DNA from 3 places in the Streptomyces sp. NPDC059169 genome. Region 1 is predicted to be linked to each of the others. Evidence: riboswitches for the same ligand, from Rfam matches in the RefSeq annotation. Region 1 holds a riboswitch; each other region holds the start of a gene.

Region 1 (10,092 bases):
CGGAAGAGGAGTCATGACCCGTCCTTCAGCCCGTTACGTCCTGCCGGAGTTCACCGAGCGCACCAGCAAGGGCCTGCGCACCGTCGACCCCTACACGAAGCTGCTCGATGAGCGGATCATCTTCCTCGGCACCCCCGTGGACGACACCTCGGCCACCGACGTCATCGCACAGTTCCTGTACCTCGAGTACGCCGCACCCGACCAGGACATCTCCCTGTACATCAACTCTCCGGGCGGCTCCGTGGACGCCATGTCCGCGATCTACGACACGATGCAGATCGTCACCTGCGACGTGGCGACCGCCTGTCTGGGCCAGGCAGCGTCCACGGCCGCCGTCCTGCTCGCAGCGGGCACGCCCGGCAAGCGGTCAGCCCTGCCCGGTGCGAGGGTCGTCATCCAGCAGCCCTCGCTGTCCGAACCGGTGCAGGGGCAGCCGACCGATCTTGAGCTCCAGGCACAGGAGTTGCTGCGGCAGCGGGAGCAGTTGGCCGCGATGTTCGTGCGCCACACGGGACAGAGCGCCGAAGCCACCGCAGCCGCCATCGAACGGGACACCGTCTTCGACGCCGCCGGCGCCAGGGAGTACGGGATCATCGACCACGTCATCAAGAACCGCACGGCGTCCTTGACTTCCCTCGGTACGCGGTGAACCAGCCGTGCTTCCCCCGGAAATCCCACCGCTCCCCGCACTGACGCGCGCCGAAGGGGAGTTCATCGACAGCTATCTCGAAGTCGTCGACCAACTGGGGCGGATCAACCCGGCCCGCTGCACCCACACCTACGGGGCACTCCGTGCTGCGCAGGCCCTCGTCACACGGGCCGCGGATCTGCGGGCCGCGCTGACGCTCATGCACGCACGGGGCGAGAGCGAAATGCACTCCCCCACATTGACGCGCGCACTCAGGTTGTTGGACGGGGAACGGCGAGCTTCTCGGATCATCGTCCCGCCCGGGGACACGAGTTGAATCCCGACGCCCACGAAGGTCAGGACGCGTACGAGTGGGTGTCGCCCAACCGGCTGGTCGCGATCGCGCCCCTGATACCGGGCGAGTTGCGTGGCACGTTGCTCCATCCGACGTACCGGCCCGTTCCGCCGCAGGTACAGCGCTCGTCGTGCGCCGATTCCGGTTGGGCCGAACGGCCCTGTCCACCCGATCGGCCCCATGGAGAGGAGGCTCACAAAACATCGTTTCCACACGGAAATCCGCGGGCCGGTGCGCCAAGATCCGTGGGGACGACAAGCCCCCGCCACCGCGGCGGGGCGGTCCGGGCGGACGCCGAGTCCTGCCGCCGCACCGGACGCCTGGTCGACATGAGGGCTTCGGCAGGAGTGGAGGACCCAGGCAGTACGGCCCTGGCGCACCAGCGCCGGGCCTTGGGGTGAAGCCGCGTGCGCGGCCGGGCGTCTTCGCCAGCCCGAACCCGACAGGTCATCTTTCACAGGCGGCTGACGAAGGGTTGCGCATGGCTGCGCAGACACATGTCCCGTCTCTCCTGTTGTCCCGGACGAGCGCCGTGTCGGCGCTCACGCTCGCGGCCGTCGGCGGTTCGCTGATCGTGCCGGGCGGCGCGACGGAAGCCGAGGCGGCACCGTCGTACGCGGCGAAGGCACTCAGCGTGGCCGCGTCGAAGAAAGGATCCCCCTACCGCTACGGAGCAGCGGGACCGCACAGGTTCGACTGTTCTGGGTTGATCCTCTACTCGTACAAGAAGGCCGGGAAAAGGCTGCCGCGCACCGCGCAGCAGCAGTACAACCGCACGCGGCACGTCTCCGCCTCCCAACGGCAGCGTGGCGACCTGGTCTTCTTCCACTCCGGCGGGAACGTCTACCACGTCGGGATCTACGCGGGCGGCGGGAGGATCTGGCACTCTCCGAAGACCGGCTCGGTGGTGAAGCTGAGCAAGATCTGGTCGAAGAAGGTGCGGTACGGGCGCGTGCGCTGACCCCGCTCCACCGGAGCCCCCGGTGAGCTGATCGGCTCATCACCCCGCATGTTCCGCGGGGCGCGGGCTACTCGTCCTGTATGCCAGACGACGAGAGAGTCAGCGCCCTGCGGGACGAGACCGAGTCGGAGCGGGCCGACCGCAACTTCGCCGAACTGCTGCAGGAGCTTCGGGTCCTCCAGACCGGCGTCCAAATCCTGTTCGCCTTCCTGCTCACCCTCGCGTTCACGGCGCGGTTCCCGTCGCTCGACTCGTTCCAGCGCGGTACGTACGTGACCACCCTCATGCTGGCCGTGCTGGCAGCGGCACTGTTCACCGCGCCCGCGGCTCTGCACCGCGGTCTGTTCCGCCGCGGGGCGAAGAAGGAGATCGTGATGGTCTCCTCCCGGCTGGCCGCCATCGGCATGGCGGTGCTCGCCCTGGCACTCGGCAGCGCCGTGCTGTTGGTCGTCGACGTCGTGCACGGCACGCCGGAAGGGGTCGTCGCGGCCACCGCGACACTACTGGTGTGCGCTGGCCTGTGGGGCCTGCTCCCGCTGTGGGTGGGCCGGCGCATCAGCGCAGCACGGGAGCAGCCACCAGAGTCGCGCCGAGGGCAGTGAGCACCCCGCCGCTGACGCCCTCCACGGTGCGGGCGGCACGCGGCCGACGCAGCCACCGCCCGAGCCGGTCCACGAGCAGGGCCACGGCCGGGAACCAGACGAGCGCCAGGGCGACGACCACCCCGGCCAGCAGCATCGTGCGCGGAAGGACGGCCGCGCCGTGGGGGACGAACTGGGGCAGCAGGCTGAGGAAGAGCACCGGTGCCTTGGGGTTGAGCACATTGGTGAGGAAGCCCTGGCGCAACGCAGTGGTGCTGCCCGTCGCGGCGGCCGTGTCCGCGGGCACCTCCTGCCCGGGGGAGGCTCTGAGGGCACTGCGCAGTGCCCGGACACCGAGGTAGAGCACGTACGCCCCGCCTGCGAACTGCAGCGTGCGGTAGAGCACGGGCACCGCGAGCAGGAGCGCGGCCAGCCCGGCGACGGCCAGCGCGGTGTGCACGACGAGTCCGCCGACGACGCCCAGTGCACAGGCGACCCCCGTCGAGCGGGAGGCGAGTGCATTGCGGACGACGACGGTGAAGTCGGCGCCCGGCATGGCGACCATTCCTGCGGCAACCCCGGTGAAGGCGATGAGCTGTGCGTCCATGGGTCCCAGACTGGACCCTACGAGACCATAGCGTGTATTGGGAATCTTCTGGATCTGGCTAAAGAGATGCTTAAGGGGTGGCATGTACGACCCGACGCGGCTGGCGGCACTGGTGGCCGTGGCCGAGGCCGGTTCGATCACCAGGGCGGCAGCCCGGCTCGGATACACGGCACCGGCACTCTCCCAGCAACTGGCGAAACTGGAGCGGGAGGCGGGAGTCGCGCTGCTGGTACGCCACCACCGCGGGACACGGCTGACCGCCGCCGGCGAGGTCCTCGTGGGGCACGCCCGCCGGGTGCTGGACGAGTTGGATCGGGCCCGCCTCGAACTGGCGCGGTTGTCCGGGCTCTCCGGCGGTCGGCTCAGGGTGGGCACGTTCACGACGGTGGGCGTGCATCTGCTGCCGCCGGTCCTGAGCGCCTTCCGGCGCGCCCATCCGGACGTGGAGCTGGCGGTCGCCGATTACGAGCCGCCGCACGGGGTGGCGGCCGTCGCCGCCGGCGAGGTGGACCTCGCGCTCACGCACGCGTACGAGCCGGCCGACCCGTATCCGCTGCCCTCCGGGGTGTTCCTGGAATCCCTGCTGGTCGAGGAGCTGGTACTGGTCACGGCTCCGGGGCAGGTACTGGCGAGCGGATCCGGACGGCTCCCCGTGTCCGAACTCGCCGGCCGGCCACTGATCAGCGGCGCGCCGGCGCACCCCGCACGCAAGGGGGTGGAGAGTGCTCTCGTCGAGGCGGGGGCGGTACCCGCCGTGGTGTGCGAGTCGCCCGGATACGCACTGGTGTGCGCCCTGGTGAGCGCGGGCATGGGAGTGGCGGTCGTCCCGGAGATGGTCGCGGAGATGGCGGCGACACCCCTCACCGTCCGGCCGCTGGAGCCCGCTGCCTTCCGCCGCACGATCTCGGTCGCCCACCGCGGCGACGCCTCCGGCACGGCGGCACACGCGTTGCGGGCGCTGCTGCGGACCGGTTTCGCCCGCCCATCCGGGTGAGGCCGGCCCATCACCGCCTGCTGCGCACGGGACCGCTGCGCCAGGGCAGGGCGATCCACACGGTCTTGCCTCCCTCCGGAGTGGGGGTGACGGACAGTCGCCCCCCGTACTCGGCGACGAGCCAGCGGATGATGACCATGCCCCGCCCGTTGTCCTGCTGCACCGCGGCGGGCAGCCGCTGTGGCCAGCGCGGGTGGCTGTCGGTCACGCCGATGCGCAGCTGCTCGTCGCGCTCCAGCCGGACGTCGACCGTGAAGGTCGGCGACTGGCCGAACGTGTGCTGCACGGCATTGGTCGCGAGCTCGGAGACGATGAGCCGGATGGTGTCGGCCGCCTCGGCATCCGCGGGCAATCCCCATTCGGTGAGGACGCTCGCGATGTGCATGCGCGCGGCGGAGACCGAGGCGGGATCGCTCGGCAGGGTGACGGATGCTTCCTGGTGGTCTGCCATGGCGAGCTGTCCCTTTCCCACCGGGGCCGGCGCGGCGCATAGCGGATGGTGTGCCGGAACAGCCTCGGGCGTGCTTCGCGCCAGAGTGCCACTGTTGGTGCCACCGTGGGCGGCGATCCACCTGGATGTGCGGATATCTGTCGCTCGAAGCGGTGAACTCTGCGACGTCAGACCGTATTTGGGCCGACATCCGGGCACACCGGGCACACCGGACGGGTATGCGGGCCGGGCCGTCCGACGGTCTCCAACTCCTCTACGAGCAGCCGCCGGTGGGCCCGTCGCCGTCGGCTCCCTCCCGTCAGAGGAGAGGCTCAGGCCGCCGGCGCCGTCGCGAGGATCGTGGCGACCGCCCTGTCGATCTGCCGGCCGGTCAGGTCCGCCCGCGCGGTGAGCCTGATGCGGGAGATGCCGTCCGGTACGGACGGCGGCCTGAAACAGCCGACGGCCAGACCCGCGGCCCGGCAGTCCGCCGCCCAGCGCACCGCGGAGTCCGGCGACGGCGCGGTCACGGAGACCACGGCCGCATCGGGACGCACCGCGCCGAGTCCCGCAGACGTCAGACGCTCGTACAGCGTCCTGGCGACGGTACGGGCGCGGTCGGCGAGATCGGGCTCGCGGCGCAGCAGACGCAGGCCCGCAAGTGCCGCGCCCACCGCGGCCGGGGCGAGCCCGGTGTCGAAGATGAAGGTGCGGGCCGCGTTGACCAGGTGGTCGATGACCGGTGCGGGGCCGAGGACGGCACCTCCCTGGCTGCCCAGGGACTTGGAGAGGGTGAGAGTGGCGACGACTCCGGTGGCACCCGCCAGCCCGGCCGCGTGCAGGGCACCCCGGCCCCCCTCGCCGAGCACGCCGAGACCGTGGGCGTCGTCGGCGATCAGCGCCGCGCCGTGGCCCCCGCACACCCGGGCGAACTCGGCGAGCGGGGCGGCGTCCCCGTCCACCGAGAAGACCGAGTCGGTGACGAACAACGCGCGCCGCCCCGGGTGCGCTTCGAGCGTCTTGCGCACGGCCTCCGGATCGGCGTGCGGAACGACGGCCGTCTCGGCCCGCGAAAGCCGGCAGCCGTCGATGATCGAGGCGTGATTGGCGGCGTCCGACACGATGAGGGAGCCGTGCGAACTGAGCGCCGTGAGCGCCGCGAGGTTCGCCGCGTACCCGGAGGCGAACACGAGTGCGGCTTCGAATCCGCAGAACTCGGCGAGTTCACGCTCCAGTTCCGCGTGCAGCTCGGTGCTGCCGGTGACCAGTCGGGAACCCGTGGCACCCGCCCCCCAGCGCCGGGCCGCCCCCGCCGCGGCCTCGGTGATCTCCGGTCGCCGGGTGAGACCCAGGTAGTCGTTGCTCGCGAGGTCGAGCACGGTCGCGTCGAAGGCGCGGGGCCGCAGCGCGCGGACGAGCCCGGCTTCCTCGCGCAGCCGCGCCGCGTCGGTGGTCCAGTGGAACGGATCCTGGGACATGAGCTCCGGTCCTTTTGTAGGCAGCGCACAGACCCTATCCGGGCGGTGCCGAGGTCAGGGTGTGGCGATACACACACCTCATTCGGCGTCTGTTGTTGAGTTCCTCCTTGGCCGAGGGGTGTTCGGTAGTCCAGGATCTGCATCATGGACCTCCTGAACACGCTGGTGGACAAGGGGCTGCGGCGTGAGCTGCCGACCCGCGAAGAAGCGCTCGCCGTGCTGGCGACCTCCGACGACGACCTGCTCGATGTGGTGGCGGCGGCCGGAAAGGTGCGCCGCACGTGGTTCGGGCGGCGGGTGAAACTGAACTACCTGGTCAACCTCAAGTCAGGCCTGTGCCCGGAGGACTGCTCGTACTGCTCCCAGCGTCTCGGCTCGAAGGCCGAGATCCTCAAGTACACCTGGTTGAAGCCGGACGAGGCGTCGAAGGCTGCCGCCGCCGGCGTCGCCGGCGGGGCGAAGCGGGTGTGCCTCGTCGCCAGCGGCCGGGGCCCGACGGACCGTGACGTCGACCGCGTCTCGCAGACCATCGAGGCCATCAAGGAGCAGAACGACGGCGTCGAGGTGTGCGCCTGCCTCGGGTTGCTGTCCGACGGCCAGGCGGAGCGGTTGCGGGCCGCGGGCGCCGACGCGTACAACCACAACCTCAACACGTCCGAGGGGACGTACGGGGACATCACGACCACCCACACCTACGCCGATCGGGTGGACACCGTGCAGAAGGCGCACGCCGCCGGCCTGTCGGCCTGCTCCGGCCTGATCGCGGGCATGGGCGAGACCGACGAGGACCTGGTCGACGTGGTGTTCGCACTGCGCGAGCTGGATCCCGACTCGGTGCCGGTGAACTTCCTGATCCCTTTCGAGGGCACGCCCCTCGCCAAGGAGTGGCACCTCACGCCGCAGCGGGCACTGCGGATCCTCGCCATGGTGCGCTTCGTCTGCCCCGACGTGGAGGTCCGCCTCGCCGGAGGCCGCGAGGTCCATCTGCGCACCCTCCAGCCGCTGGCGCTGCACCTCGCCAACTCGATCTTCCTCGGCGACTACCTGACCAGCGAGGGCCAGGCCGGCAAGGCCGATCTGGAGATGATCACGGACGCGGGCTTCGAGGTCGAGGGCACGGACACCACGACGCTTCCCGAACACCGGGCGGACGTCGCGGCGAGCGGCTGCGGTTCGCCTGCCGGCGGCTGCGCACCCTGCGGTGACTCCGCCGGTGCGCCCGGGGCCGAGGCGTCCGCCGCGGCGCAGGCCGCCCGCACCGACCTGGTGTCCGTGCGCCGCCGCGGCGCCGGAACCGACCTCGCGCCCAATGCGTGAGACCGCCGCACGCGAGCTGGTCGCGCTGGACCGGGCCCACGTCTGGCATCCGTACGGCCCCATGCCGGGCCGCGCGGACCCGCTGGTCGTGGAGTCCGCGTCCGGGGTGCGGCTCAGGCTCGCCGAACCGGCGTACGGGCAGGACGAGTTGGTCGACGGGATGTCCTCTTGGTGGTCCGCCATCCACGGGTACAACCACCCGGTGCTCAACGAAGCGGCGCAGGACCAGCTCGGCCGCATGAGCCACGTGATGTTCGGCGGACTCACCCACGAACCGGCCGTCCGGCTCGCGACGCGCTTGGTGGAGATCACCCCCGAACCGCTCCGGCACGTCTTCCTGTGCGACTCGGGCTCGGTGTCCGTCGAGGTCGCCGTGAAGATGTGCCTGCAGTACTGGCGCTCGGTGGGACGACCTGAGAAACGGCGGCTGCTGACCTGGCGCGGCGGCTACCACGGGGACACCTGGCAGCCGATGTCGGTGTGCGACCCGGACGGCGGAATGCACGAGCTGTGGTCCGGGGTCCTGTCCCGGCAGGTCTTCGCCGATGCGCCGCCGGTCGACCACGAGGACGGGTACGCCGAGCACCTGCGGGAGCTGATCGCACGTCATGCCGGTGAGACGGCCGCGGTGATCGTGGAGCCCGTGGTGCAGGGAGCCGGCGGGATGCGGTTCCACGCCCCGGCCTATCTGCGGGTGCTGCGCGAAGCCTGCGACGAGCACGGCGTCCTGCTGGTCTTCGACGAGATCGCCACGGGGTTCGGGCGCACCGGCGAGCTCTTCGCCGCGGGGCACGCCGGCGTCTCGCCGGACGTGATGTGCCTCGGCAAGGCGCTGACCGGCGGCTACCTGACGATGGCGGCCACCCTGTGCACGTCCCGGGTGGCGGACGGCATCTCCCGGGGCGAGGTGCCCGTCCTGGCCCACGGCCCGACGTTCATGGGGAACCCGTTGGCGGCCGCCGTCGCCTGCGCGTCGATCGACCTGCTGCTCGGACAGGACTGGCGCGGTGAGATCAAGCGCCTGGAGACGGGGCTGCGCGACGGGCTCGCCCCGGCCGCCGACATCCCCGGTGTCCGGGACGTCCGGGTCCTCGGCGCGATCGGCGTCGTACAGCTGGACCATCCGGTGGACATGGCCGCAGCGACCCGTGCAGCCGTCTCCGAAGGCGTGTGGCTGCGTCCCTTCCGGGACCTGATCTACACGATGCCGCCGTTCGTGACCGGCGACGCGGACCTCGGCCGGATCACCCGGGCGGTCTGCGCCGCCGCGGCGACTTGAGGGCGGGCGTCCCGCCGGACGCCGATGGTGGATCCACAGACCAGGGAGCAGGGAGCAGGGAGCAGCATGGGCGTCCTCGTCGTCAGCGGGACCGGAACCGAGATCGGCAAGACCGTGGTCACCGCTGCGGTCGCCGCAGTGGCGGCCGCAGGAGGACGCTCCGTGGCGGTGCTCAAGCCGGCACAGACCGGTCTCGCCCCGGGTGAGACCGGGGACGCCCAGGAGGCCGCCCGACTCGCGGGTCCGGGGGTCAGGGAGGTCGAACTGGCACGGTTCCCCGAACCGTTGGCGCCGAACACGGCTGCACGACGGGCCGGCCTCTCGACGGTGGGTCCCGGGGCGGTCGCCGAGGCCGCGCAGAAACTCGCCACCGAACACGATCTCGTCCTGGTCGAGGGTGCCGGGGGCTTGCTCGTGCGGTTCGACGACGAGGGCGGTACGCTCGCCGACGCCGCGCGGCTGCTGCAGGCACCGGTCCTGGTGGTGACCACCGCGGGGCTGGGCACCCTGAACGCCACCTGTCTCACCACCGAGGCACTGCGCGCGCGTTCCCTCGAGCCGTTGGGGGTCGTGGTGGGCAGTTGGCCCGCCGTGCCGGACCTCGCGGCGCGCTGCAACCTGACGGACCTCCCGCGGTACGCCGACGCGGAGTTGCTCGGCGCCGTCCCCGAAGGCGCGGGCTCCCTCGCGCCGGAGGCGTTCCGTACGGCGGCTCCCGGTTGGCTCGCCCCCTCGCTCGGTGGCGTCTGGGACGCGGCCGCGTTCGCCGCGCAGGCGGGGTGACGTCGTGCGGGCACGTGTTGAGGAGATCGTCTTCGATTGCGCTGAGCCGGCGCCCCTGGCCCGCTTCTGGTCGTCGCTGCTGGGCGCCGGGGCAGCGGTGCGGGACGCCGACTGGGCGTACGTCGACCCGCCGGACTTCGTGCGCGTCGCCTTCCAGCGCGTGCCGGAGGGGAAGTCCGCCAAGAACCGGTTGCACCTGGACCTCGCCGCGGGCGACGTCGAGGCCGCGGCCGATGCGGCGGTCCGGCTCGGGGCGACCAGGGTGGGCGGGGTGGTGGCCGACGCGCAGGGCCGGTTCCAGGTCATGCGCGACCCCGAGGGCAACGAGTTCTGCTTCGTATAGCGGCCGGGTGCGCGTCGGGCGGTCACACGAAGGTGTGGCGGGTTGCCGACCGCCAGGTGGCGGCCGGATCGACTGAGCCGGGCCCCGCGTGGGGACAATCACCGTATCCGTCCATCCGTACCACTCCGTCGGACGCCGGAGGAGGCCCCCATGTCGCTGCGCCGCCCCAAGGTCCCCCGGGACTCCGTGCACCACCCACTCTTCGCCCGCTTCTACGCACGGTTCAGCGTGTCCGCCGACCTCAGAGCCGGCATCGCGGCGTACCGCGAGGAAATGCTCGCCGGTCTCTCCGGCAGGGTCATCGAGATCGGTGCGGGCAACGGGTTGAACTTCGCG
Region 2 (10,467 bases), on a different contig from region 1:
TGGCCGTGTGGACCCGGCAGCGCGAACTGCGCACGGTCGCCGCGGAGCTCCCCGCGTACGCCGCGGCCGGCTGGCTCGCTCCCGCCGAGCCGCTCGCGCTCTCGTCGATGCGGGCGCGCACGGTCGCGCGCGACACGGCGGGACGTACGCACGGGTCGGCAGCCGCTCGCGCCGTCTCGGAGTACGAGGCCTTCGCGACCTCCCTGGCGTTCCTCCGCCACCGGGCCCACCGCGGCGCGGCGGGCCCCGACTTCGCGGCGCGCGAGCAGGAGTTGCTCCACCACCTCTGGCAACGCAGGGATGTTGCGGGACCGGCCCTGACGTACGCGGCCCGCGCCACCGGCCGGGCCTGGACGCCGCCGCTCTACCTGGACTACGACGGCTACAACCCGTACCGCGGCTGAGAACGGCCGTCCGAGCTCCGACGCCCACCGAGGGCGCCGCGCCGCGCCCTTCCACCCGGGCCGCACGGACGAACGCGACGACAGCGGCGCGGATCCCGACCGGCAGGCCGCCCGGACGGCACCTCGCCCGTGCCGCGGGCGCCGCACGCGACGGGAAGCCAGGAGGGGCTAGGAACCGGTGTGCAGGGAACCGTCACGGTCGACCGCCCGGGCCGCCGAGGCGTCGGAGGGTTCGTCCACGGGGTTCGCTCCGGCTGCGATGAGGATTGCGACAGTCTCGGGGTGGGGACCGTTGTACGCCCATTCCAAGGGGGACCGACCCGTTCCGCAATCCTCACGAAGGTTCGGATCGGCTCCGTGCTTCACCAGCTCGCGCACCGTTTCGGCGTGTCCCCAACAGGCAGCTGCACACAGCGGCGTACCTTCCGATCCGGCTCCCCCGCTCTCCGCGTCGGGGGAGGCACCCGCCTCCAGGAGCAAGCGTGCCGGCTCGCTTTCCCCCTGCACCGAAGCCAGGTAGAGAGGGGTGGTGCCGTCCCCGTCCCCTCGCTCCGGATGCGCACCGGCCCGCAGCAACGCCCTCACCCGCACGGCGTCAGACGTGAGTATCGCTGCAAGGAGATGCCGGGAGAGCTTCTTCTGCCGCCGTTGTTTCATGGTGACGAGGCTAGCGATCACGGATCGATGCAACCGGTCGTACCCGCTCGTCGGGAACGGCGACCAGCTCGTCGTGTCGTAGCGGACGGCCGGTCTTGCGGCCCTCGGCAACAACGGCTGCCGGCCCGCTGGCCGTTCGCTGGCTCACCACGCCCGACGGGTGTGGTGAGCCAGCGATCACGATCCACTGTCGCAACGGTCCCGGGGCGGGCTGGCCGGGGCAGGAGGGCGGAAAGAACTAGACGGACAGGCCCTTGTCCCGCAGCCACGCCATCGGGTCGATGCCGTCGCCGCCCGGGGTGTGCACCTCGAGGTGCAGGTGCGGGCCGGTGACGTTGCCGGTGGCGCCGACCCGTCCGATGGTCTCCGACGTGGACACCTTCTGCCCGGCGGAGACGGTCATCGACGACAGGTGGCAGTACCAGACCTCGGTGCCGTCCTCGAGCTCCAGCACGATGCGGTAGCCGTACGCGCCGGACCAGCCGGCCGATTTGACGGTGCCTCCGTGGACGGCCTTGACCGGCGTACCCGTGGGTGCCGCGAAGTCGAGACCGGTGTGGTAGCCGGAGGACCACATGGAGCCGGCTTCCCCGAAGGTTGAGGTGAGCGTGTACGAGGAGGTCGGCAGGGAATAGCTGCTGGCGAGCTTGGCGAGCCGCTCGGCCTCCGCCTTGCGGGCCGCCTCTTCCTCGGCCTTCTCCGCAGCGGCCTTCTCTGCGGCGGCCTTGGCCTCGGCCGCCGTCTGCTGGGCCTTCGCCTCCGCGGCCGCCTTCTCCGCGGCCGCCTTCTCCGCGGCGAGCTTCGCCTCGGCCTCCGCCACGGCCTGCTGCTGCTCGGCCTGCTGGAGGATCCGGGCGCGCAGTACCTCGCCCGCGTCACCGGTGCCCTGTCCGCCGCCCTCGACCGTGTCGGAGACCGTGAGCGCCGCGAGCGGGACGTCGTGCTGCTCGTCGGAGTCGTCCGAGAGGAGGTCGCCCACGCCCGGGAGCGAGTCCGTGTCCGGGAGGTGGTCCGCGATGGCGTCGGGAAGGGAGATGGAGACCGGTGGCTTGTTCTGCGCGGTGGCCATGCCTCCTGCGCCGACGGCGGCGATGACGCCGACCCCGAGGACGGTGGAGCTCCGGGCCAGTCCGTTCCGCTGCTTGACGACGCGGTGCCTGCCACGCACCGGGCGGATCGATTCCTCAGTCGGATTCCACTCCTCCCATTCGCGGGCGGGGGGCTCCTGGAGGGCAGGCTCGTTGGACGCCACGGAGGCGCTCTCCTTTCCTTCCTTCTCGCCTACCGGGTTAGCTGACGGGTTCGGAGCAGGAAGGTCTCCTACAGGCACCGGAGCACCCGATTCACCCCAATTGATGGTTCCCCGGTCCCCTTGCAGGATTCGGCGTGCGCACGCGGCGCCGTCTCTTACGACGGCCGGGACAACCGCGCTGCGTTATCGAACGTTAATAGACACGAGGGGCGGATTCCAAGCGCTTCCCCTTGATCGTTAGGGCTATCCACCGGGACTTACCAGGCACAAGACAAGTGAAACGGGCAAGTTGACAGCCCCTCAGCATGAAGGGCGAATCTGACTGTTCGTCAAATGTTATTCGGAGGGAGACGCTCCGATTACCGTCCGTCGTCGTTGCCTGGTTCGAGGGGACGAGCCGATCCATCCGGGCCGTGCAGACCGTTCAGGTGGGGGTCATGGACCGGTGATCGACGGATGACCGCGTGACGGAACGGCCGGGACCCACCGGGAGGCCGCCCTGCCGGTTCAGGAGCGAGCAGTTCACGGCACGACCGGCATCGTCCTGCGGCGCTCCGGCTGCCGTTCCCCCGGCCGGCTGATCGCCAGGAGCGCCATGTCGTCTGTCGATCGGCCACCCGTGTGCCTCCGCACGTCGGCCACGACGGCGTCCAGCAGTTCCTCAGGGCCGGGAAAGATCCGCCCGCCCAGCCGTGCACGCGGATCGTAGAAGACGCCGTGGGCGTCACGCGCCTCCGACAGTCCGTCCGTGTAGAACAGGAGTGTGGCACCCGCGGGGTACGGCGCCTCGTACGCCCGCTCCGGCCATGACGCCAGGTCGCCCATCCCCAGCGGTAGCGAGTGGTCGGGCGGTTCCAGCCGGTCGAGGCCACCGTCGGCCTTCAAGATCAACGGAGGTGGGTGCCCCCGGTTGACGATCCTCACACGGCCGTCCCCGCGCGGGATCTCGGCGAGCACGGCCGTGGTGAAGCCCTCCACCGCATCCAGACCTGAGCGGCGGGCGCCCTCCCGCGCGAGCGCGCGTTCCAACCGCTGGGCAACCGCCTCCAGCGAGGACTCCTGCTCGGCCGCCTCACGGAACGCACCGAGGACTACGGCCACCGTCTCGACGGCGTCCAGGCCCTTCCCGCGTACGTCGCCGACGATCAGCCGCACCCCTCTCGGAGTGTCCTCCACAGCGAACAGGTCACCGCCGATGAACGCGTCCGCCTGGGCGGCTTCGTACCGCGCCGCGACGTGCAAACCACCGATCCGTTCCGCGGGAATGGGGAGCACCGCCCGCTGCGCGGCCTCCGCGACCACGCGCGCCGAAGCGAGCTGACGGCCGCTGCGGAACACCACGCGGTTGATGAACAGGGCCAGCACCGAGACCGTGATCACGGTCAGTTGCTCCGTGAGGGCCGGGATCTCGGTGGTCGTGCTGTTGTAGACGTGCAGCCCGGCCACCGCCAGCACGGCGGCCAGGCCCGTCAACAGGGTGAACAGCGGCGAGAAGAAGGGAGCGGCGACCAGCGGAGCCGCGGAGAAGAGCGGTGAGGCGGTGAACGACTCGGGGGTGGCCAGGTCGAAGAGCACGCCGCCCACGATCAGCAACGCCGGGAGCACCCGGACGATGTTGCGGCCACCGTCCCGCCGCCGCCCGTCATCGTCTGCTCGCTGCCACACCAGTGGTCTCCTGCCGGCTCCTCACACGGCTGCGGACGGTACCGCACCCACCTCAGGCTGGCCGGATCCGCGTCGCTCGGCGACCCACCGTCGGCCAACCGGACTAGGGCCCACCCCGCACCGCGGCAGCCGGGTTACTCGGCGGGGTGCGGCCCCGACCCGAGGTTCGGCGGGACGTCGCTCCGGGCCGGTAAGCCCTGGTGACCGCCGCTCGTCCGTCCAGCCTAAGGCGACGCGCGGAGGTCGGCCCGGCTCACGACTCCGACGGAAGACACCGAGGGCCCGGAACCATGTGGTCCCGGGCCCTCGGCCATCAGTAGCGGGGACAGGATTTGAACCTGCGACCTCTGGGTTATGAGCCCAGCGAGCTACCGAGCTGCTCCACCCCGCGTCGGTGAACACCACCTTACGCCATGCGGAGCATGATCCTTTCCATTTTCCCGCCCGGGTCCCGCGAAAGTCCCGGGAGGAACTCAGCGGCGACGGAAATGCGCGGCGGTGAGCGCACCGCCGACGGCGAGCAGGAGCGCCGCGGCACCGGCCGCATACCAGCGCCCGGCGGAGGAGCCGGTGCGGGCGGGCGCACCGGTCGTCGTGCCCGCGTCACCAGTCGTCGTGGACGTGCCGGACGTGAAGGGGGAGGCCTTCGCCGTGGTGGTGGAGCCCTGGGAGGGGGTCGAGAACGGGACGGCAGCCGGGACGGCGGGCTTGGCCTGCGGCGGCCGGTCGGCCGCGGGCTCGGCACCGCCCTGCGCCACCTCCAGCGCGAGCACGGCGCCGGCCCCGGCCCGGGTAGGTGTTCCCGGCGACCACGTGCGTGGAAGAGCGGAGGCCCACGGTGGTGCGCTTGCCGATGACGTTCAGGTCCAGCACCGTCAGGCGCAGCCCGTACCGGTGCGTGGCGCCGTTGCCGAAGCCGCGGCCCATCGCGGGCAGACCCCACGCGGCGTCGTCCATGAAGGGGTGGTGCCAAGGAGGTGCGGTAGCGCAACGCGTAGGTACGCGAGGAATCGCCGCCGGGCGTCCGATTGTGATCGGGGCTCGGCGCCCCGTCACTCCCCCCTCTTCGGCGGGCGGCGACACGTCGATCTTCGGCGATCGTGATCGCCGGAGCGATCCTCGAACCGTCACTACCGCGCAACGGTCCGCCCAGGCGGCCGCCCACCCGTAGCGGCCCGCGACCGCGATGCGGCTGACCGGTGACTATTCAGCGATCTCGGTCCGCTCCCACCACTGGTACACGGTCACCCGACCCTCCGGGCTGTCCTCGTGCCGCGTCGTGGCCTTGAAGTGCTCGTAGCCGCCGAGATGCGGAATCTTCAGCTCCTGTCCCGGCGGCGTGATCGGCACGATCTTCCCCTGCAGATCGTCCGGTCCGCCTTCCAGGAGTGCCTTGCTAGCCATACATCCAGTTTTCCCACCACAGGGGCGACCCCGCACGTCCGGAGCCCCGTTCGGCCCAGCCCGGCGGACGAGCTCAGCCGCCGAGCGAGTCCAGGAACGCGAAGAGGTGGCCCCTCGTTCGATCGATCTGCTGTTCCACCGTGAGGGACTCCTTCAGCCTTCCGCCGGGAACCGGCACCTTGATCCCACGTACGTAGAGGGAGCAGGCGAGGTCGGTGCACATGTATGCCCCGACGGAATTGCCCTCCCTGCCGGCCCGACCCGCCTTGCGGGCGGTCATCAGGGAGACACCGTCACCGGGGTGGGTCGTCAGGCACAGGGAGCACATGCTGCGGTGGAGATAGCCGCGCTGCCGGGACGGAAAGCGGAGGGACACGCCGATCGGCCGGTCGTCCCGCTCGGCGACGAGGTAGCAGCGGTCGGGCGCCGCGGGGTCGCGCCACCCGAGGAAGTCCAGGTCGCCCCAGGGGCGCTCGTCGAGGTCGCGCGGGACGGACAGACGCCTCACCTCTCCCTTCGAACAGTTGACGAACGATGCACGGATGTCCTGCTCGGTCAGTGGCTCCATACCGACGACGCTACGAATCCTAGGGGCCCTAGGCAAATGATTAATACCCCTAGTTTCTGCCCGGGGAGTGTTCATGCGGGGTCACCGGTCCGCAACCGGCACGTCGGTGTCGACGGACGGTCTCTCCTCCACGGACCGACTCAGGACCCGCAGGAACGGAGACCCGGCCGGGACGGGGGCAGCCGCGGGTGAACCGACCCGCTCGGCAGAAGGACTCCGGCAGCCGCCAGCATCGGCGCACCGGGCGAGCTCGATGCACCGCACCGGCCTTCGCCGTAACCAACCCGGCCCAGCCCGGCCGCCTCGGCCGTGCCCGGTGTCAGTCCGGGATCTGGATCTCCAGCGGGCCGCACCCGAGTCGCTTCGCCTCCGCAGCCACATATGCGGGAAAGACCTCACGGATGAAGGTGTAGTTGCGGAAAGCCACTCGCTCCTGCGCGATGAAGACGACGTCACCCTTCTGGCACTCGGCCCGCACGGCGGCGACGGTCGGGGAGTAGGAACCCGTCCGTCGCGACGAGCCGACGACCTTCATGGAAGGGCCGTTGTCGATGGCGGCACTTCCGAAGGCGCCGGTGAGGTCCTGCTCCTGGATCGTCTGGAGCCGCAGCTGCGGACGGACGGTATGCCCCAGAACGATGTCGCACGTGCGGACGGGACTGTCATCCCCGGCCGAGGTGCGCAGGCGGATGTCCGACGCGGAGTAGGGCTTCGGCAGGCGCAGCTCCTTGACGCCGCACAACTCGCCATCGGCGCGCATCGCCGTGAACTCAGGTACGGCGGTCAGCGTTCCGGGCTCAGGGAGCTTGCCCGAGCAGCCGAGTTCCGCCAGGGAGCCGTTCGCGATATGGACGGCGGTACGGGCGAGAGCCTTGTGGAACGAGGCGTTCCTGTCCGCGTCCGCGGTGTTCTGGATCTCGTCGTCGCCCATGGTGACGTCCACGACCGCCGGGCCCGAGAACATCCCGGGCTTGGAGCAACTGTCCGGGAGGGCCACCCAGGCGCGGGTGTCCGAGGCCATGCCCAGCAATCCGTCGCCCAGCGGAGTGAGCCTGGACGACAGGAACTCCTCGGCCCAGGGGATGTTGTCCTTCCTGAGACCGTCGAGTTTGTGGACCCGGACGTCGATCTGACGGCCGGGGGTGCCTCCGTCGTGGCTCGTGATGCGGCAACTGCCGTACAGCGGCGCGCCTGACCTACGTGACCACTCCGGTCGTATCTCCGCGTCCTCGGTGTCCCAGCCGCCGAGGAGTTCGTCGAGGTCCTGGTCCGTCACGGAATCCCAGCAGGGAGACTCGGCGAAAGGCAACGCACCCACCTGCCAGGCGACGATGCCGGCGCCGATGAGCGTCCCGGCGACCGTCAGGGCAACAGCGCCCAGCAGACGGCGACGACGGCCCGCAGGTGGACCAGGCGGCCCCACGGGTGCAGAGTGTGCAGCTGCGAAGCGCACCGAACCGGACCCGGACGTCTCCGACACGGGTGTACTCGACGGTCCGTTCGGCAGTTGGTCGTCCGTGGTCATGATTCCCCGTCCCCCTGGTCGTCCTGGCCCTTGTCATGGCACCTTGCAGAAGCGTAGTCACAGGGCCCCCTGGACGCCGACGAGGGCAGGCCTGCCCAACACGCCGCTGCGCGTCGACGGGACCCCGCAACCCACTGCGTCGCGCTCCGGACATCGCAGCCCGATGCCCTACGAAACGAGGTCCGAAACAACACCCACTACGTGGCGCCAGCCGCATGACCTGCGCACAGGATTCGGCGTCGAGGTCCCACCCGCACCTGTCTCCTTCCGCCCAACTCGGGCTTGTTGAAGACTTCGTGAGTCATGGGACTATCCAAGTCATCGTCGCCTGTGGCGGCTTCCATCCGCTGACTACACTCACCATTTAGCAGCGTGAAGCACTTCATCGACGGGGGCGGAGAACATGGTGTGGGACGAATGGAACCAGATCAAAGCCAACTCAGGTGCACAGATGCGACTGAACCAGCTCGCCCCTGCGAGCGGAGGCGGAGGAGCCCCCGACCTGGCCTCGACACCCGCGCAGAAGAAGGCGGCGGCCAACGCGATCGAAAAAGACCTAGAGCCCGATACCAAGAAGGCTGGTAACACGGCTGAGGAGAGCTCGGGTGCTGCGGTCAAGGAGTTCAGCGCCAAGGACGGGGACGGCTGGGACACCTCAGCCGCGCTGAAGAAGGCGCACGAAGCGTGGGAGAAGCAGGTCAAGGCGCTTATGGGCAGGCTGAGCTCGGAGAAGCACGCCTTGCGCAACACTTCGATCCTCCTCCAGAGCAACGACGTCGGCATCGCTGCTCAGATCCGCAAATCGTCCTCGCTGGACAAACTCTGAGCTCGACGAGTTCCGACCCGCCCGCGAATCTGCTCCAGAGGGAAATGTGCCGACATACCACGAAGTGATGAACACGGAGCTGTCCAAGCTCGCCACCGCTGCTGGCAAATGGGACGACATGGCAGGTGAATTCAAAAAGCTCGAAGAGCAGTACAAACAGGATGTCCATGGCATATCCATGGGGCAGAGTTGGCAGGGCTTGAGTGCGAACGCCGCGAACGACCGGTTCACCGTGACGCTCAACGAGTACAAAGCCGCACAGAAGGAAGCGAAGGCAATTGCCGCGCTACTGCGCGACGCACACGCCCAGTTCGTCGAACTGCGGAGCAAGCTGAAGAGAGTCCGCGACGATGCCGTCAAAGACGGGATGACGGTCTCCGAGCAGGGCTACGTCTCCTTTGACACCTCGCGACTCAGCGACAGTGAACACACCGCCTATGTCCACGACCCCAGTTACCAGGAATCCGTCCGCACCGCGGCAGGTGAGTGGAACCAGGCCATTACGGCAGCGGTCAAGGCGGTTTCCGATGCCGACGACGGCGTCCGGATCGCCCTGGAAGCAGTTGTCATCGACAGTAACCTGCAGGACGGTACGTACAACGGCTTCAACTCCGACGCGAAGAATGACGTCGAGGAATACGAGGCGGAACACGCAAAGGACATCGCCACCAGGATCAATAGCGGCGAAAAGGTCTCCGCCGCGGACATGAGCGAACTTCAACGATCGTTCCGCGATAACTCCGGCAACAGGGAGTTCAGCCAGACCCTGCTCAACGGCCTCGGCGCCGACGGGGTCATCCAGTTGACCAACAAGCTCAACGACGGCGCATATGAATCCGACAAGAAGCGCCGGGGCGAGTACACGGACCTGCAGAAAGGTTTGGCCAACACCGTCGCGACGGCAACCCGCGTCCCGGGTCGCGTTGCCATGATGCCACCGGGCTCGAAAGCCTTCAAGGAATGGGTGAACAGCAACGACGGCGCATTCTATAAGAAGTGGACCGACGAGCTCGACAGGTTCGGCACCAAGAACTACGGGTCGAAGACGAATCCGCTGTACGGGTACCAGTCGTTCGTCAGCATGATGGAACATGGAAACGCCAAATTCGATGACCAGTTCCTGTACGAACTCGGCGACGACCTCATAAAGGCGGAAAAGGACCACAAGGGAATCTTCACCACCTGGGGTGGCGGGCACGACGGCATCAAGGCCGACGCCATTGACAGTCTCCTTGGCGTGATGAGTAAGAACCCCGATGCGGCCACGGCCTTTTTCGACCCCGCTGGAAACGGCAAGCAAGGCGACCGCGTCGACAACAACCACCTGCATTATCTCGCTGGGAGCGGGAACGACGTCCGTGAGTGGCCGAGGCAGGTGACCACCGGGTATAACGTCACGGAACTCGACGATCCGCTCAGCCGGGTCGGGCTCGGAGCCGCACTCGAGGCAGCGTCTACCGGGCACGTTCCACTGAGCCCGGGACAGGATCCCGTACCCAGCTATACGCATTCACCGGAGCAGGCACGCGTAATGAACGCGACCCTCGAGCAGCTGAGCCAGGGGTCCACAACCGAGGTTCACGAAAATCTGCGGCTCCCTGTTTCGCAGGCCCTTGCTGAGTACGCTCCAGATACCAACGAGATCCTCGGCGGATTGGACAATGCATACGCCGAGGGCATGAAAGACGGATACTTCACAGACAAGACGCACGTCGACCGGGCACATCTGTCGACCTCGCCGGACGTCCTCGTTCAGGTTATGCGTGGCTTGTCCGAGGACCCAGAAGCCTACGGCACGCTGACGAAGGCGGAGAACCGGCTCATCGAGGCCGAGCTCGACAAAATCCCTAAGGGGGCATCAGGATACTCTGAAAGCAACCCCCTAGCCAAGGCAGGCGCGACATTGGGCACTTTCACTGCCATTCGTGAAGATGTTCTCAATGATGAGCGGATTAGCGGCTATTCTGACGCCGACTGGAAAGCCAAAGTCGCCTACCACATCATCGGCGGGGCCGTGACGCCTATGAGTATCCCAACTGGCGGTGGTTCCATTGCCGTCGGCGACGGGCTGCAGCGGGGAGTCGATACCTTGGCGTGGATGTGGGGGAACGAGCTCAAGGCCGACGCCGACGCCAAGGCGAATGAAGGGATCAACGACCGCTTCCT
Region 3 (10,467 bases), on a different contig from region 1:
GGTTCCAGCTCCAGCGTGAGGTGGACGGACCCGTCCTCGAAACTGCGCTTCTGGGTGTAACCGGCGTCGGTGAACACCTTGATCATCTTGCTGTTCGCCGGCAGCACTTCCGCGGCGAAGCTCCGGATCCCCCGCTCCCGGGCGACCGCCGCGATGTGTTCCAGCAGGGTGGAGGCGACGCCGCGACCCTGGTGCGCGTCCTGTACCAGGAAGGCGACCTCGGCCTCGTCCGCGGGTGCGGACGCGGGCATGCCGTCCGCACCGATCCGGTCGTAGCGGACGGTGGCGATGAACTCGCCACCCACGGTCGCGGCGAGACCCACCCGGTCCACGTAGTCGTGGTGCGTGAAGCGGTGCACGTCCTTGGCGGACAACCGCGGGTACGGGGCGAAGAAGCGGTAGTACTTCGACTCGTCCGAGACCTGCTCGTAGAAACTGACGAGCCGCTCGGCGTCCTCGGTGGTGATGGGCCTGATGCGCGCGGTTCCACCGTCGCGCAGCACCACGTCGGCTTCCCAGTGGTCGGGGTACGCGTGGTCCGCCGGGCTCTGCATGGGGCAAGGGTACGGCCCGGGCACCGGTCGCGTGGCCCGGAGGCCGGAGGCAGGCTGGGAGGGCCGGATCGGCGCGCAACCCCCTCACCGCAGGCCGGTCCGCGAGCCTCCCGGCACCCGTGAGAGACTGGTCTAGACAACTTCTGAGACTCCGAAGGACATCACCATGGCAGAGCGCCGCGTCAATGTCGGCTGGGCCGAGGGCCTGCACGCCCGCCCCGCGTCCATCTTCGTCCGTGCCGCCACGGCCTCCGGGGTCCCCGTGACGATCGCCAAGGCCGACGGCACCCCGGTCAACGCCGCCTCCATGCTCGCCGTGCTCGGCCTGGGCGCGCAGGGCGGCGAGGAGATCGTGCTCGCCTCGGACGCCGACGGCGCGGAAGCCGCGCTGGACCGACTGGCGAAGTTGGTCGCCGAGGGGCTCGAAGAGCTTCCCGAGACCGTCTGAGCGTCCTCGCGAAATCATCACGGACCGCGGCACTGGAATTCCAGTGCCGCGGTTCTATTTCCACCCGCGCCGAGGCAGAAAAAACCGCGCGCCGAAATGCGCACTTGTTTGTATACGGGATCGGTGTTAATTCCGGTCGCCGACCCTGTTTACGGCATGTTGCGGAGACCTCACGCGCTCACGGACCCGCAGCCGGTGCGCGCCCGTCGTCCGTTCGGCGTGCAGCGCCGTGAGGGCACGTGCCCGCTCCGCGTCCCCGCGCGCCACCGCGTCGACGATCGCCCCGTGTTCGGCCCAGGCCTCGACCGGGCGCACGGGCTCCTCGACGGAGTACATCCAAGCGATCTTGTGCCGCAGCTGGGTGAGCAGGGCGGTGAGCCCGGGACTCCCCGATGCTTGGGCCAGGGTCTCGTGGAACCAGGCACCGAGCGCGCGCAGATCATCGCCCTGACCCCGACGCGCCCGCTCCTGACCGAGCCTGACCAGGCCCCGCAGCACCCTGAGATGCGCATCCGTGCGCCGCTGGGCGGCCCGCGCCGCCCCCAGCGGCTCCAGCAGCATCCTGACCTCCAACAGATCTGCCGCCTCCTGCTCGGTGGGCTCCGCGACACAGGCCCCCGCGTGCCGCCGCGTGACCACGAAACCCTCCGACTCCAGGGTGCGCAGCGCCTCGCGCACGGGCACGCGCGAGACGCCGTACCGGCGCGCCAGCTGCTCCTCGGTGAGGCGGCTCCCACGCTCGAAGACACCGGAAACGATGTCCTCGCGAATCGCCGTGCATACCGAGCGCGCTGGAATGCGCATACCGAACCTCCGCCTTTAATCCGCGCGAAACCCAGTCGAGCGACGCCTGTTCGGTGACTCTATTCCAAGAGGTCCGAATTTCCGATGGCCACCCGTAATCCATGGATATTTTTTGGCCGGAGTACGACGAAGGCCCCGGCTCGGTCGTCCCGGGCCGGGGCCTTCGTGAGGAAGGAGGGTGCGGAGGAGGAGCTGAGGACGGATCAGACGTTGACGCCGTGCGAGCGCAGGTAGGCGATCGGGTCGATGTCCGAGCCGTAGTCGGCACCCGTGCGCGCCTCGAAGTGCAGGTGCGGGCCGGTCGTGTTGCCGGTCGAGCCGGACAGGCCGATCTGCTGGCCCGGAGTGACCTTCTGCCCGACGGAGACACCGATCGAGGAGAGGTGGCCATACTGCGTGTACGTACCGTCGTGCATCTTGATCACGACGTTGTTGCCGTAGGCACCGCCCCAGCCGGCCTCCACGACCTCGCCCATGCCGACGGAGACGACCGGAGTGCCGGAGGAGGCGTGGAAATCGACGCCTGTGTGGCTGCCGGAAGACCAGATCGCACCGCCGGAGTGGTAGCCCGTGCTCACGTACGAGCCGGCGACCGGCGTGGTGTAGGACATCAGGCGCTTGCGCTCGGCCTCGCGCGCGGCGCGCTCGTGGGCCTCGCGGGCCGCCTTGACGCGGATCTCCGCCTTGCGCTTCGCCTCGGCCTCGGCGAGCGTCTGGGCGGCGGCCATCGAGGCCTCCTCCTGCTGCGCATCGGCCTGCGCGCCGACCTGACGGGCCAGCGAGTCATCGGTGACGATCGCGTTGAGCCCGGTGTCCTCGGGCGAGGAGGCTTCCGTGTCGGCGGCGAACGCCGGGGAGGCGAGGGTTCCGATCACGCCGGTGGTGGCGATGGCCGCCGCTCCCGTGATGCCCGCGCGCTTGCGCGAAAGGCGGCTCGGACCACGATGCTTCCCGGTGGCACGGGTGAACGCCATGAAGTGGCTGATCCTTTCCTTCCTTCTCGCCTACCGGGTTAGCTGACGGGTTCGGAGCAGGAAGGTCTCCTACGGGCCCCTCCGCGCGGATGCGAAGGCGTCCGATTCACCCCAGGGGACATGTGGGTCCCCGGCTCCCCAGGCTCGCGCCCGACGGGGACTCGGCGATGACTGCCCGATGCCGCGGGTGCGGCGGTACGACCGGCGGACAGCGCACTCGACGCTAGGCCGATCTTCATCCGATCACCAAACAGACACGCCCCTTTGTAGTGCACGCCACAGATCAGACGGGCAGGCAAACCAACAAAGCGGACATACGGAAAGGCCTCGTTGACACGCGGCCAACGAGGCCTCCCGGGCAGCGCCGGACGCGTCCGGCAGTCAATCAGCCGGAGACTACGGTCACTTCGCCGATTCCGAGGGCCTTCACCGGCTCCTCGATCTCCGAGGCGTCGCCGACGAGGATCGTGACGAGACGGTCGACCGGGAAGGCGTTGACGGCCGCAGCCGTGGCCTCGACCGTACCGGTCTCCACCAGGCGCGCGTACAACTGCGCCTGGAAGTCGTCGGGAAGGCCCTGCTCGACCTGGTCGGCGAGCGTGCCCGCGACCGAGGCGGCCGTCTCGTACTTCAATGGGGCCACACCCACCAGGTTCTGCACGGCGACGTCGCGCTCCGCGTCCGTCAGCCCCTCGGCGGCGAGGGTGCGCAGCACCTTCCAGAGGTCCTCCAAGGCCGGCCCCGTGTGCGGGGTGTCGACCGAACCGCTGATGGCGAGCATCGCGGCGCCCGTGGCCCCTCCGGGCGAGGAGGGGGCGGCAGAGCGCAGCACCTGGCTGAAGGCCCGCACGCCGTAGGTGTACCCCTTCTCCTCGCGCAGGACGCGGTCCAGCCGGGAGGTGAGCGTGCCACCCAGGCAGTACGCACCGAGGACCTGCGCCGCCCAGACCCGGTCGTGGCGGTCCGGGCCGATGCGGCCGATGAGCAGCTGCGTCTGGACCGCACCGGGACGGTCCACGATGACGACGCGGCCCGTGTCATCGGCGGTGATCGGCGGCATGGGCCGGCTCTCCACCACATCACCCGACCAGTTGCCGAGCGTGTCGGCGAGGAGGGCGTCCACGTCGGTTCCGAGGAGGTCGCCGACGATCACGGCGGTGGCCGCGGCGGGGCGCACGTGGGCCTCGTAGAAGGCCCGTACAGCGGCGGCGTCGATGCGCGCCACCGTCTCCTCGCTGCCCTGGCGGGGCCGTGACATCCGCGAGGAGGCGGGGAAGAGCTGCTTGGACAGCTCCTTCGCGGCGCGCCTGCCCGGGTTGGCGGTCTCGTGGGGGATCTCGTCCAACCGGTTACGGACGAGACGGTCGACCTCGCTGTCGGCGAACAGCGGCGCGCGCAGCGCCTCGGCGAGCAGACCCATGGCCTTGGGCAGCCGGGAGACGGGCACCTCGAGGGAGACCCGGACGCCCGGGTGGTCGGCGTGCGAGTCGAGCGTTGCTCCGCAGCGCTCGAGCTCCGCGGCGAACTCCTCCGCCGTGTGCTTGTCGGTGCCCTCGGACAGTGCCCTGGCCATGATCGTGGCGACACCGTCCAGGCCCTCGGGCTCGGCGTCGAGCGGGGCGTCGAGGAAGACCTCGACGGCCACGACCTGCTGGCCGGGTCGATGGCACCGCAGCACGGTCAGCCCGTTGTCGAGCGCGCCGCGCTCGGGCGCGGGGAAGGCCCACGGCCTGGCGTCTCCGGGCTGCGGCTGCGGGTGGAATTCCATGGTCGCGGCAGCGTCGGTCACTGGTCCGCCCCCTCTTCGTCGTCGTGAGCACCGCTGTCGGCGGAGGCGGGCTCGTACACCAGTACCGCCCTGTTGTCCGGCCGCAGCCGGGCCCTGGCGACCGCCTTCACCTCTTCTGCGGTGACGTCCAGGACCCGCTGGACGGCACTGAAGGCCAGCTGCGGGTCACCGAACAGGACGGCGTAGCGGCACAGTTCGTCCGCGCGGCCCGCGACCGTGCCGAGCCGGTCCAGCCACTCGCGCTCCAGCTGAGCCTGTGCGCGCTCCATCTCCTCCGGACTGGGCCCCTCAGCGGCGAACCGGGCCAACTCGTCGTCGACGGCGGCCTCGATGTCCGGTACCTCGACGCCCGCGGACGTCTTCACGTCCAGCCAGCCGAGCGAGGGGGCTCCGGCCAGCCGGAGCAGGCCGAAGCCCGCGGCGACGGCCGTGCGATCACGGCGGACCAGGCGGTTGTGCAGACGGGACGACTCACCGCCGCCGAGCACCGTGAGGGCCAGATCGGCGGCGTCGCACTCGCGGGTGCCGTCGTGCGGCAACCGGTAGGCAGCCATCAGGGCTCGGGCCGGTACGTCCTCGACGACTTCCTCCCGCAGCTGCTCGCCGATGACGTCGGGCAGGGACCCGTCGCGGGGCGACTGCTTCCCGTCGTGGGACGGGATGGAGCCGAAGTACTTCTCGACCCAGGCGAGGGTCTGCTCCGGGTCGATGTCGCCGACGACCGACAGGACCGCGTTGTTCGGCGCGTAGTACGTCCGGAAGAAGTGCCGCGCGTCCTCCAGGGTCGCCGCGTCCAGGTCGGCCATCGACCCGATCGGGGTGTGGTGGTACGGGTGCCCGTCCGGGTAGGAGAGGGCGGTCAGCTTCTCGAACGCCGTCCCGTACGGAACGTTGTCGTAGCGTTGGCGCCGCTCGTTCTTGACGACGTCGCGCTGGTTCTCCATGGACTCGTCGTCGAGGGCGACGAGGAGCGACCCCATGCGGTCGGCCTCCAGCCAGAGCGCGAGCTCGAGCTGGTGGGCGGGCATCGTCTCGAAGTAGTTGGTGCGCTCGAAGCTCGTGGTGCCGTTGAGCGAGCCGCCCGCGCCCTGGACGAGCTCGAAGTGACCGTTGCCCGGCACCTGCGCGGACCCCTGGAACATGAGGTGCTCGAAGAGGTGGGCGAGGCCGGTGCGGCCCCTGACCTCGTGGCGCGAGCCCACGTCGTACCAGAGGCACACCGCGGCGACCGGGGTCAGGTGGTCCTCTGAGAGCACCACGCGAAGGCCGTTGGCCAGGCGGTGCTCGGTCGCTTTCAGGCCGCCGGAGCCGGCCTCGGCTGTCGCCGTGTGACCCATGGGCATGTCGTCCCTTCGATCGCGGTTCAGGGTGTCCTGCCACTGTATGCAAGCGGGCTGACACCTGGCGAAGTTCCCCGCGGTTCCGGGTCGCGGTCAAGCTTGTCAGCGGGACGGTCCACAATGGTCGGCGTCAGATCCCGCACATGTTGGTGAAGGAGCCGCAAGCGCGATGGCCCGCCGCAGCACGAAGACGCCGCCGCCCGACGACTTCGAGGAGAGGATCCTCGACATCGACGTCGTCGACGAGATGCAGGGCTCCTTCCTCGAGTACGCGTACTCGGTGATCTACTCCCGCGCCCTGCCCGACGCACGGGACGGCATGAAACCGGTCCACCGCCGGATCGTGTACCAGATGAACGAGATGGGGCTCCGCCCCGACCGCGGCTATGTGAAGTGCGCCCGTGTGGTCGGCGAAGTGATGGGCAAGCTCCATCCGCACGGAGACGCGTCGATCTACGACGCGCTGGTGCGGATGGCACAGCCCTTCTCGATGCGCCTGCCGCTGGTCGACGGCCACGGCAACTTCGGTTCGCTGGGCAACGACGACCCTCCGGCAGCGATGCGCTACACGGAGTGCCGGATGGCCGCCGCCACGGGGCTGATGACCGAGTCGATCGAAGAGAACACGGTCGACTTCACACCGAACTACGACGGGCAGGAGCAGGAACCGGTCGCCCTCCCGGCAGCCTTCCCGAACCTGTTGGTCAACGGCGCCTCCGGCATCGCCGTCGGCATGGCGACGAACATGCCGCCGCACAACCTCGGCGAGGTCGTCGCCGCGGCCCGTCACCTGATCAGGCACCCCGGCGCCGACCTGGAGACGCTCATGCGTTTCGTCCCGGGGCCCGACCTGCCCACGGGCGGCCGGATCGTCGGACTGGCCGGAATCAGGGACGCGTACGAGACGGGCCGCGGCACCTTCAAGATCCGTGCCACGGTGGCCGTGGAGAACGTGACGGCGCGCCGCAAGGGTCTCGTCGTCACCGAACTGCCCTTCACCGTCGGCCCGGAGAAGGTGATCGCGAAGATCAAGGACCTGGTCGGTTCCAAGAAGTTGCAGGGCATCGCCGACGTCAAGGACCTCACGGACCGTGAGCACGGCCTGCGCCTGGTCATCGAGATCAAGAACGGCTTCATCCCGGAGGCCGTGCTGGAGCAGCTCTACAAGCTGACGCCGATGGAGGAGTCCTTCGGCATCAACAACGTGGCCCTGGTCGACGGCCAGCCGCTGACGCTCGGCCTCAAGGAGCTGCTGGAGGTCTACCTCGACCACCGCTTCGACGTCGTACGGCGGCGCAGCGAGTTCCGGCGCGGGAAGAAGAGCGACCGGTTGCACCTCGTCGAGGGACTGCTCGTCGCCCTGCTCGACATCGACGAGGTCATCCGACTCATCCGCTCCAGCGAGAACTCGGCGCAGGCCAAGGAGCGGCTGATGGCGCACTTCTCGCTCACCGAGGTGCAGACGCAGTACATCCTCGACACCCCGCTGCGCCGGCTCACCAAGTTCGACCGCATCGAGCTGGAGGGCGAGCGCGACAAGCTCACCGCGGAGATCGAGGAGCTGACCCGGATCCTGGAGTCGGACACCGAGCTCCGCAAGCTCGTTTCGTCCGAACTCGCCTCGGTGGCCAAGAAGTTCGGCACGGAGCGGCGCACGGTGCTGTTGGAGTCCGCCGGTGCGCCGGTGGTGTCCGCGTCGCTGCAGGTGGCGGACGACCCGTGCCGGGTGTTGCTGTCCTCCACCGGACTGCTGGCACGCACGGTCACCGGGGAGGCACTCCCGGAGGGGAGCACCCGGCGTGCGAAGCACGACGTGATCGTCTCCGCGGTGCCCGCGACCGCACGCGGCGAGGTGGGCGTGGTCACCTCGGCCGGGCGGCTGCTCCGGCTGTCGGTGATCGACCTGCCACAACTCCCCGAGACGGCCGGCACACCGAACCTGTCCGGTGGTGCCCAAGTCTCGGAATTCCTGACGCTGGAGGCGGACGAGCAGGTGATCTGCCTGACCACGCTCGACGAAGCCTCACCCGGCCTCGCCCTCGGCACGCTCCAGGGCGTGGTCAAGCGTGTGGTGCCCGACTTCCCGGCGAACAAGGACGAGCTGGAAGTGATCACTCTCAGGGAGGGTGACCGGATCGTGGGCGGTACCGAGCTGCGCACCGGTGAGGAAGACCTGGTGTTCATCACTTCCGACGCACAGCTGCTGCGCTATCCGGCGGGCCAGGTCAGGCCGCAGGGCCGCCCGGCGGGCGGCATGGCGGGCATCAAGCTGGCCGAGGGCGCCGGAGTGCTCTCGTTCACCGCCGTCGATCCTGCGGTGGACGCGGTGGTCTTCACGGTCGCGGGCTCCACCGGGACCCTGGACGACTCGGTGACCACGGCGAAGCTCACTCCGTTCGACCAGTTCCCGCGCAAGGGCCGGGCAACCGGTGGGGTGCGCTGCCAGCGCTTCCTCAAGGGCGAGGACGTGCTGCTACTGGCCTGGGCGGGTGCAGCACCGGCGCGGGCCGCCCAGAAGAACGGAACGCCTGTCGAGCTCCCCGAGCCCGACCCGCGGCGCGACGGTTCGGGCACGCCGCTGGCGAAGCCGGTCGCCTCGCTGGCCGGACCTGCTTCGTAGGGCACCCGCCCTGACGGACCGGTGGCAGGAGCGTCCCGTTGCGGCGTCCCTGCCACCGATGGTCCGTCTCCCGGGCGCCGGTGTGGCCCCGGGTGCAATGGGGTCAGCTCCAGGGCAAATGCCGCCAGGGGCTGCCCTCGTCCTGCACGAGCAGCCGGTGGGAGGACAGGGCGTCGTCGTAGTAGCGGCCGTACTCCTCCTCGTCGAAGCGCAGTACGCGACCCAGTACGTACCCCGCCGAGAAGTCCTCCCACGACCGGTAGGCGGTCCTGCTGAGCGCACCCGCGCGTACGATGGCGCATTCCGCCTGGTGCGGGGTGCAGAAGCGGGCTGCCAGCCCCCAGCGGGCCACGGACGGGGCCCGTCCGTAGTCATAGGCACATACGGACGTCACCCGGCCGTCGTCCGAAAGCAGTCCGTCGGCGCGGAACCTGGCCTCGTACCGCGTGATGCGGCGTACCAGGTCCTCCATCTCCTTCACCACGGGCGCCGGAGCACCACGGTCACGCAGGGTTGCGGCAGCGGTCTCGCGCCAGAGCTCCGGGGTGGGCGGCTTCCCGAGGCTCTCGACCAGTCGCGTGCGCACCCGGAGTGCGAACTCGGGTTCCGGCGGGCTGTCGGAGCGGGCGAGCAGTGCGCCGACCCGCTCCTGCCAGCCGTCGTGACCGGTGATCCCCCAGGCCTCGCGCAGGACGCGGCGCTGGGTGCCGTACGCGCGGTACACCGTTCCGACCTCGTTCCAGGGCACGCCGTTGGTCACCGCGAGGTGCCCGCCGCAGGCGAGTCCGAAGGCGAGCGGCCCGTACAGCGGCCCGGTGTGCAGCGCGGACAGCCGTTTCGGGGCGCTGCGGGCGTTCTCGGCGTAGTAGCGGCGCCACACGTCGCGGTCCCGGGATGACGCCGGAAGGTGTACGGCTGCGGGCGTGCCACTGTTGACGGCGAGCCACTGTCCCGCCTCGGTCCACCGGAAGTCCGCCACCCACGCGAGCGTCACCTCGTGGAAGACCCAGTCCGGACGCCAGGGCGGCAGCATGCCGCGTGTGAGCAGCGGCCTGCACAGCCCTCCGGTCGCCGGGTCGACGACCGCGGGCCAGCGGATCAGGTCCGGCTCGGCGTCGACCTCGTGGCGGGCCTGGCCGATGAACAACTCCTCGGCGGCGAGCACCTGCAGCTGGGCGTGCCGGTCCCCGCGCAGCCCGGCCTCGTGTAATCGGCGTTCCACCGGCCTGGGTGGCGTCCACTTCAGGACCACGGCCCGCTCCGGTCGTCCTCGTCCGGAACCCGCTGCTCGGGCGCGTACCGCAGGACTCCCCACAGGGCGTGCTCGGCGGGGGCGTCCTCCGGTGCACGCACCCGGGTGGCGTCGAGCGCCCCGAGGAGACCCGCCGTGTCGACGCCGGAGCCGATGAGGACCAGTTGGGTCTGCCGATCGGCGCCGTCCGGCCACGGCTCGGGATAGAACCGCAGGAACCGGCCGACTGAGTGCACGGCGTACCGATTGGCGGGGTCGGCCTCTCCGAATCCGACGAAACCCTTGATCCGGTACAGCCCCTGCGGTCGCGAGTCGAGGAAGTCCATGAGCCTACGGGGGTGCAAGGGCTCATCGGAGGTGAACGAGACCGTCTCGTAGGCGGCATGCAGATGATGTCGGTGCCCGTCGGTGCCGTGACCGTGCTCGTCGTGCCCCGCTCCGTCGTGATCGGCCTCGTCGTCGTGCAGGTCCTCGAAGGAGAGCTGCCCCACGCGCTCGGCCTTCGGACGGCATTCGAAGAGAAGCTCGGGATCGATGCGACCGTAGGACGCCCGCACGACGGCTACGCCTTCGGCGACGCCCGCGATGTGCTCGCGCAGCCGCCCCACTTCGACCTCGGCGATCCGGTCCGTCTTGTTGACGACGATCAGATCGGCGATCCGGAGGTGCCTGTCGATTTCGGGATG

What was found. Region 1 has a riboswitch for cyclic di-AMP ahead of ACFXOM_RS23635 (C40 family peptidase). Riboswitches for the same ligand answer to the same signal wherever they lie in the genome.
Region 2: another riboswitch for cyclic di-AMP. It lies ahead of ACFXOM_RS27230 (M23 family metallopeptidase); the one in region 1 lies ahead of ACFXOM_RS23635 (C40 family peptidase).
Region 3: another riboswitch for cyclic di-AMP. It lies ahead of ACFXOM_RS22720 (M23 family metallopeptidase); the one in region 1 lies ahead of ACFXOM_RS23635 (C40 family peptidase).

Annotation. Positions count from the first base shown of each region.
Region 1 covers NZ_JBHZCF010000013.1:86,284-96,375, reverse strand. The annotation lists gene ACFXOM_RS23645 (ATP-dependent Clp protease proteolytic subunit) at 14-649, shown strand; gene ACFXOM_RS23640 (hypothetical protein) at 657-965, shown strand; cyclic di-AMP (ydaO/yuaA leader) riboswitch at 1,291-1,461, shown strand; gene ACFXOM_RS23635 (C40 family peptidase) at 1,465-1,944, shown strand; gene ACFXOM_RS23630 (DUF6328 family protein) at 2,025-2,546, shown strand; gene ACFXOM_RS23625 (LysE family translocator) at 2,500-3,132, opposite strand; gene ACFXOM_RS23620 (LysR family transcriptional regulator) at 3,215-4,126, shown strand; gene ACFXOM_RS23615 (ATP-binding protein) at 4,137-4,577, opposite strand; gene ACFXOM_RS23610 (8-amino-7-oxononanoate synthase) at 4,889-6,034, opposite strand; gene bioB (biotin synthase BioB) at 6,179-7,351, shown strand; gene ACFXOM_RS23600 (adenosylmethionine--8-amino-7-oxononanoate transaminase) at 7,344-8,630, shown strand; gene bioD (dethiobiotin synthase) at 8,697-9,413, shown strand; gene ACFXOM_RS23590 (VOC family protein) at 9,418-9,756, shown strand; gene ACFXOM_RS23585 (class I SAM-dependent methyltransferase) at 9,907-10,092, shown strand, end outside.
Region 2 covers NZ_JBHZCF010000016.1:180,616-191,082, reverse strand. The annotation lists gene ACFXOM_RS27240 (PrsW family intramembrane metalloprotease) at 1-404, shown strand, start outside; gene ACFXOM_RS27235 (ankyrin repeat domain-containing protein) at 573-1,061, opposite strand; gene ACFXOM_RS27230 (M23 family metallopeptidase) at 1,300-2,313, opposite strand; cyclic di-AMP (ydaO/yuaA leader) riboswitch at 2,325-2,458, opposite strand; gene ACFXOM_RS27225 (PP2C family protein-serine/threonine phosphatase) at 2,836-3,978, opposite strand; tRNA gene ACFXOM_RS27220 (tRNA-Met) at 4,296-4,369, opposite strand; gene ACFXOM_RS27215 (hypothetical protein) at 4,452-4,751, opposite strand; gene ACFXOM_RS27210 (DUF5988 family protein) at 5,182-5,382, opposite strand; gene ACFXOM_RS27205 (FBP domain-containing protein) at 5,456-5,950, opposite strand; gene ACFXOM_RS27200 (hypothetical protein) at 6,270-7,373, opposite strand; gene ACFXOM_RS27195 (hypothetical protein) at 7,879-8,301, shown strand; gene ACFXOM_RS27190 (hypothetical protein) at 8,369-10,467, shown strand, end outside.
Region 3 covers NZ_JBHZCF010000012.1:149,631-160,097, forward strand. The annotation lists gene ACFXOM_RS22705 (GNAT family N-acetyltransferase) at 1-554, opposite strand, end outside; gene ACFXOM_RS22710 (HPr family phosphocarrier protein) at 721-1,002, shown strand; gene ACFXOM_RS22715 (GntR family transcriptional regulator) at 1,129-1,806, opposite strand; gene ACFXOM_RS22720 (M23 family metallopeptidase) at 2,010-2,780, opposite strand; cyclic di-AMP (ydaO/yuaA leader) riboswitch at 2,794-2,957, opposite strand; gene ACFXOM_RS22725 (M16 family metallopeptidase) at 3,166-4,548, opposite strand; gene ACFXOM_RS22730 (M16 family metallopeptidase) at 4,566-5,906, opposite strand; gene ACFXOM_RS22735 (DNA topoisomerase (ATP-hydrolyzing) subunit A) at 6,079-8,529, shown strand; gene ACFXOM_RS22740 (DUF1266 domain-containing protein) at 8,633-9,751, opposite strand; gene ACFXOM_RS22745 (CobW family GTP-binding protein) at 9,772-10,467, opposite strand, start outside.